Regions from separate parts of the Streptomyces sp. NPDC002730 genome, predicted to be linked through region 3. Evidence: predicted binding sites of a transcription regulator. Region 3 holds the regulator's gene; each other region holds the start of a gene.
The links. Region 3 encodes HrcA, which represses chaperone genes, less so after heat shock. Its sites were predicted from a motif close to TTNGCACTCNGNNNNNCNGAGTGCNAA; they were not measured.
Positions count from the first base shown of each region.

Region 1: a site for HrcA is predicted at 1,039-1,065, ahead of groL (chaperonin GroEL). Genes of this name have one in related genera too.
Region 2: a site for HrcA is predicted at 1,357-1,383, ahead of groES (co-chaperone GroES). Genes of this name have one in related genera too.

Region 1 is NZ_JBIAQG010000003.1:130,515-132,778, forward strand. It holds gene ACFYXH_RS08865 (MoaD/ThiS family protein) at 1-220, shown strand, start outside; gene ACFYXH_RS08870 (cold-shock protein) at 632-835, shown strand; gene groL (chaperonin GroEL) at 1,190-2,264, shown strand, end outside.
Region 2 is NZ_JBIAQG010000001.1:265,960-268,223, reverse strand. It holds gene groL (chaperonin GroEL) at 1-805, opposite strand, end outside; gene groES (co-chaperone GroES) at 902-1,210, opposite strand; gene ACFYXH_RS01420 (polysaccharide deacetylase family protein) at 1,537-2,175, opposite strand; gene ACFYXH_RS01415 (polysaccharide deacetylase family protein) at 2,172-2,264, opposite strand, start outside.
Region 3 is NZ_JBIAQG010000002.1:532,305-534,568, reverse strand. It holds gene ACFYXH_RS07335 (MBL fold metallo-hydrolase) at 1-450, opposite strand, end outside; gene hrcA (heat-inducible transcriptional repressor HrcA) at 646-1,668, shown strand; gene dnaJ (molecular chaperone DnaJ) at 1,669-2,264, shown strand, end outside.

The sequences.
Region 1 (2,264 bases), on a different contig from region 3:
CGAGGTCCCGGCGGAGGGCGCGACGCTCTCCGAGGTGATCGCCGACCTGGAGAAGAACCACACGGGCATCGCCGCGCGCGTCCTGGACGACCAGGGCAAGCTGCGCCGCTTCGTGAACGTGTACGTGAATGACGACGACGTCCGTTTCGAGCAGGGTCTTGAGACCGCGACGCCGGACGGTGCGGGCGTTTCGATCATTCCTGCCGTCGCCGGCGGCTGAGCTACGCAGCGTCACCAGAATTGCCCCCTCCGCAAGAGAAGCGGAGGGGGCAATTCTGTATGGTTGAGCGCGGTACAGTTGGGGAAGGCCCCGCCGCTGCTTATGCCGGCCGCATATGAGAATGCGCCCTGGCCCCATCAAGAAGCAGCCAATAAGTTCGCTCGAATTGCCTCTTAAGCGCCATTTGCCGGGCCCGACTTGCCCCGGAATTTATTGAATTCAGTTCAATTATCCGTTCACTCGTGCTCGGATTTCTCGTCGGATTGACCTGTTGCAGAGGGCAGTTGGGCAGATACATTCAGCCGCGGTCGACGCGTTCCGGCGCACACCCTCTCCTGTCGGAGGGTGGAGGTCTGACCCGGGTCCGCGAAGTGCGGTCCTGCGCAAGGGCCAGTAATAGGGGAGTTAGGCATGGCTCAGGGCACCGTCAAGTGGTTCAACGCGGAGAAGGGGTACGGCTTCATCGCGGTCGACGGTGGTGCGGATGTTTTCGTCCACTACAGCGCGATCCAGATGGACGGGTACCGCACCCTTGAAGAGGGTCAGCGAGTCGAATTCGAGATCTCGCAGGGCCAGAAGGGTCCGCAGGCGGATATGGTCAAGCTCGCCGTCTGATCTCGGCGCGATCGGCCACCGACGCACTCACGCCGAGGGGCCCGCATCCCACCAGGGATGCGGGCCCCTCGTGCGTCTGCCCGCGGGTCCGCTGCCGGGTCCGCTCGCGGGTCCCTTCGTGGGTCCCTTCGCGCGTCCGCTCGTGGGTCTTCGATCCGTGAGAGTCGCTTGCACTCTCCTAGGGCGAGTGCTAATCATTGGCGTTAGCACTCTGACAGTGAGAGTGACAACGAGGACCGGGTTGGTGAGGTCCGCAGGCCGGGTGGGGCAAGGAACCACAAGGCATGCAGGCCGTCCGTCGCGGGCGCCAGCGCGGTCCGGAGAATCCACCCCAGTCCGGGAGGACCACTTCACATGGCCAAGATCATCGCGTTCGACGAGGAGGCACGGCGCGGTCTCGAGCGCGGGATGAACCAGCTCGCCGACGCCGTCAAGGTCACCCTTGGCCCCAAGGGCCGCAACGTCGTCCTCGAGAAGAAGTGGGGCGCCCCCACGATCACCAACGATGGTGTATCCATCGCCAAGGAGATCGAGCTCGAGGACCCGTTTGAGAAGATCGGCGCCGAGCTGGTCAAGGAAGTCGCCAAGAAGACGGACGACGTCGCCGGTGACGGTACGACCACCGCGACCGTCCTCGCCCAGGCGCTGGTCCGCGAGGGCCTGCGCAACGTGGCCGCCGGTGCCAACCCGATGGCCCTCAAGCGCGGCATCGAGAAGGCCGTCGAGGCCGTCTCCGGTGCGCTGCTCGAGCAGGCCAAGGACGTGGAGACCAAGGAGCAGATCGCTTCCACGGCCTCCATCTCCGCCGCCGACACCCAGATCGGCGAGCTCATCGCCGAGGCGATGGACAAGGTCGGCAAGGAAGGCGTCATCACCGTCGAGGAGTCCCAGACCTTCGGTCTGGAGCTTGAGCTCACCGAGGGTATGCGCTTCGACAAGGGCTACATCTCGGCGTACTTCGCCACCGACATGGAGCGTATGGAGGCGTCGCTCGACGACCCGTACATCCTGATCGTCAACTCGAAGATCAGCTCGGTCAAGGACCTGCTGCCGCTTCTCGAGAAGGTCATGCAGTCCGGCAAGCCGCTGCTGATCATCGCCGAGGACGTCGAGGGCGAGGCCCTGTCGACCCTGGTCGTCAACAAGATCCGTGGCACCTTCAAGTCCGTTGCCGTCAAGGCTCCGGGCTTCGGTGACCGCCGCAAGGCGATGCTGAACGACATCGCCATCCTCACCGGCGGCACGGTCATCTCCGAGGAGGTCGGCCTCAAGCTCGAGAACGCCGGCCTGGACCTGCTGGGCCGCGCCCGCAAGGTCGTCATCACCAAGGACGAGACCACGATCGTCGACGGTGCCGGTGAGAGCGACCAGGTTGCCGGTCGCGTCAACCAGATCCGTGCCGAGATCGAGAACTCCGACTCGGACTACG
Region 2 (2,264 bases), on a different contig from region 3:
CGCGGATCTTGTTCACGACGAGGGTGGAGAGGGCCTCGCCCTCGACGTCCTCGGCGATGATCAGCAGCGGCTTGGAGCTACCCGCCTGGATGACCTTCTCGAGCAGGGGCAGCAGGTCCTGGATCGAGGAGATCTTGCCCTGGTGGATCAGGATGTACGGGTCGTCGAGGACGGCCTCCATACGCTCCTGGTCGGTCACCATGTACGGCGACAGGTAGCCCTTGTCGAAGGCCATGCCCTCGGTGAAGTCGAGCTCCAGGCCGAAGGCGTTGGACTCCTCGACGGTGATGACACCGTCCTTGCCGACCTTGTCCATCGCCTCGGCGATGAGCTCGCCGACCTGCTGGTCCTGCGCGGAGAGCGCGGCCACGGCGGCGATGTCGGTCTTGTCCTCGATCGGGCGGGCGGTCGCGAGGAGTTCCTCGGACACGGCCTTGACCGCGGCGTCGATGCCCTTCTTCAGGGCGGCCGGGGAAGCGCCCGCGGCGACGTTGCGCAGGCCCTCGCGGACCAGCGCCTGGGCCAGCACGGTGGCGGTGGTGGTGCCGTCACCCGCGATGTCGTTGGTCTTGGTCGCCACCTCCTTCACCAGCTGGGCACCGAGGTTCTCGTACGGGTCCTCGACCTCGACCTCACGGGCGATGGTGACACCGTCGTTGGTGATGGTGGGGGCGCCGAACTTCTTGTCGATGACGACGTTGCGGCCGCGGGGGCCGATCGTCACCTTCACCGTGTCGGCAAGCTTGTTGACGCCGCGCTCGAGGGCGCGACGGGCGTCCTCGTCGAACTTCAGGATCTTCGCCATGGGAGCTTCTCTGTCCTCTCGAACGAACTACGCCCCTGGGCACCCGGCTACATATGTCGCGGGGGCCAGGGGCGCAGATCTAAAACTTCGGGTGAATTACTTCTCGACGATCGCGAGCACGTCGCGAGCCGAGAGGACGAGGTACTCCTCGCCGTTGTACTTCACCTCGGTGCCGCCGTACTTGCTGTACAGCACGACGTCGCCGGTCTTGACGTCGAGCGGGAGCCGCTCGCCGTTCTCGAAGCGACCCGGGCCCACGGCGAGGACGACGCCCTCCTGGGGCTTCTCCTTCGCGGTGTCCGGGATGACCAGGCCAGAGGCCGTGGTCTGCTCGGCGTCGAGCGGCTGGACCACAATGCGGTCCTCGAGCGGCTTGATGGCAACCTTGGAGCTGGCGGTCGTCACGATCCGACCTCCCCCTTCGGAGATCTCACGGGGTTAACTGTCTGAGGTGGCGACCAGGTGGATCCGTCGTCGCGGGTGCCGGACCTGCCCGTCGCTGTGTTGGCACTCTCCAGTGGGGAGTGCCAGACCCGAGACTATGACTGCGATTAGCACTCGGTCAAGCGGAGTGCCAATCCGCCGGTGTGGCGTCGAGGTGTCACGGTCGGTCCGATACGGAGAACGTGGCGCGGGCGCCCTGGGTTCCGCGCGGCACAGCAGCAATTCCGCACGGCACGACAGCAATCACGGCACGGCAGCAATACGGCACCAGCAATGCGGCCTGCCCCTCAGACGTAGTCCTCCAGACGCGCCACCGCGAACCCCTGCGCCTGGATACGACGCAGCATCCGCCCCGTCGTCCTCGTATGCGCGAGCACGATGTCACCGGGCCGCAGCCGTTCACCCTCCGCATACGCCCGTCCCAGCACCACCGCACGGACCCCGCAGTCGGCCGCCGCCCGCAGTGTGTCGGCGTTGTACGCGCCGTGCGGTGGACGGAGCAGCCGCTCCCGCCGGCGGCAGATCTCGTCGTGCTGGTCCTCGTACGAGAGCGTGCGCAGATCGGTCCTGCCGCCCGTGCGGAACGTACTGATCGGCAGCTTCAGATCGCCGACCATCCGCAGGAACTCCGGATCGCGCTCCACGCCGTCGTCGAAGGTGAGGAAGACGACCTTCTCGCGGGTCGGCACCCGGTTCACCACGTACGGCACCTTGGGCCTGCGCGCAGGCGGCTTCGGCGCGGCCGCGAGCGGCGCGGGCAGCCCCCACCGCTTGTGCGCGGAGCCCAGTACGCCCGCGCCCGGGGAGACCTGCTGCGCGGCCTTGCGCCCGAGGCGCTCGATCGGGTCCACCGACTGCGCACACCCCGAGGCGAGAAGCGCACCGGCCGCCAGCACTCCGGCCAGCAGCCGGTGCGCGCGTCTCATACGTAGTCCTCCAGCTTCGCCACGGCGTAGCCCTTGTCGGTGATCGTCTTCATGACCCGCCGGATCAGGTCGGGCATGGTGCCCTTCCA
Region 3 (2,264 bases):
CAGCAGCACCTGGCGGCCGCCCAGCTCGAGCGTCCACTCCCCACACACCAGATGGTGCGGCAGTACCAGCAGATCGGTGGCCTCCGCGGCGTCCTTCACCGGAACCCCGTGCTGTACGGCCGTGCCGCGGATCTCGTCCCGCTCCCGCCTCATCAGATCGTCGACGCCGACGGCGCCGAACACCTCGGCCCCGGAGAACGCCGCGGTCCCCAGTACATGGTCGAAGTGCGGATGACTCAGTGCGATATGCGTCACTCGGCGGCCGCCCAGCAGCGCCTGCGCCTGGGTGCGGAGCTCGGCGCCCTCACGGAGCGTCGAACCCGTGTCGTACATGAGGACACGGTCCTCACCGGCGACCAGTCCAACGGTCGCGTCCCAGACAGGCAGCCGCCGACGCCCCACCCCGTCGGCCAACCGCTCCCAGCCGAAGTCTTCCCAACTGACGTCCATACCGCGACGCTATCGGCAAGGACCAGCGGTGTCGCGAGGTACCGTGGTCGGCCGCGATTGCAGGACTGCCCTGCAGGACGGCCCTTGCTAGGGGCGTACCCCACAGCCGTACACTGGCTCGGGGGAGTGCTGGCACTCGGACAGGACGAGTGCCAAGCAGTCACCACAAGGAACCACGGCTGGAGGTGTGCGCAAATGCTCAGCGAACGCAGACTCGAGGTGCTGCGCGCCATCGTCCAGGACTATGTCGGCACCGAGGAGCCCGTCGGCTCCAAGGCCCTCACCGAGCGGCACAAGCTCGGTGTCTCCCCGGCTACTGTCCGTAACGACATGGCGGTGCTGGAAGAGGAAGGGTTCATCGCCCAGCCGCACACCAGCGCCGGCCGCATCCCGACGGACAAGGGCTACCGGCTCTTCGTCGACAAGCTGGCGGGCGTCAAGCCCCTGTCGTCGCCCGAGCGCCGCGCCATCCAGAACTTCCTGGACGGAGCCGTCGACCTGGACGACGTCGTGGGCCGTACGGTACGGCTGCTCGCGCAGCTGACCCGGCAGGTCGCCGTCGTCCAGTACCCCTCGCTGACCCGGTCCACGGTCCGGCATGTGGAGCTCCTGTCCCTCGCGCCCGCCCGGCTGATGCTCGTGCTCATCACCGACACCGGACGGGTCGAGCAGCGCATGATCGACTGCCCCGCGCCGTTCGGCGAGGCCTCGCTGGCCGACCTGCGGGCCCGGCTCAACAGCCGGGTCGTCGGGCGCCGCTTCTCGGATGTGCCGCACCTGGTGCAGGAGCTGCCCGACTCCTTCGAGACGGAGGACCGCGGCACCGTGTCCACGGTGCTGGCGACCCTGCTCGAGACGCTGGTCGAGGAGACGGAGGAGCGGCTGGTGATCGGCGGCACGGCCAATCTCACCCGCTTCGGGCACGACTTCCCGCTGACCATCCGGCCGGTGCTGGAAGCGCTCGAGGAGCATGTGGTGCTCCTCAAACTGCTCGGCGAAGCCAACGACTCGGGCATGGGCATGACCGTACGTATCGGTCATGAGAACGCACACGAGGGCCTCAACTCCACTTCCGTGGTCGCGGTCGGCTACGGTTCGGGCGACGAGGCAGTTGCCAAACTCGGCGTGGTCGGACCGACCCGCATGGACTACCCCGGAACGATGGGAGCGGTACGCGCAGTGGCACGTTACGTCGGACAGATCCTGGCGGAGTCGTAAGTGGCCACGGACTACTACGCCGTACTCGGCGTACGCCGCGACGCATCGCAGGACGAGATCAAGAAGGCCTTCCGCCGGCTTGCGCGTGAACTCCACCCGGATGTGAATCCGGACCCGAAGACGCAGGAGCGCTTCAAGGAGATCAACGCCGCGTACGAGGTGTTGTCGGACCCGCAGAAGAAGCAGGTCTACGACCTCGGCGGAGACCCGTTGTCCCAGGCGGGCGGCGGAGGCGCGGGCGGATTCGGAGCCGGTGGCTTCGGCAACTTCTCCGACATCATGGACGCGTTCTTCGGTACGGCGTCGCAGCGGGGCCCCAGGTCGCGTACGCGACGGGGCCAGGACGCGATGATCCGGCTGGAGATCGACCTCAACGAAGCGGCCTTCGGCACGACGAAGGACATCCAGGTCGACACGGCTGTCGTCTGTACGACGTGTTCGGGTGAGGGCGCGGCGCCGGGGACCTCGGCGCAGACCTGCGACATGTGCCGCGGACGCGGTGAGGTCTCGCAGGTGACGCGGTCCTTCCTGGGCCAGGTCATGACCTCGCGGCCGTGCCCGCAGTGCCAGGGCTTCGGCACGGTCGTGCCGACGCC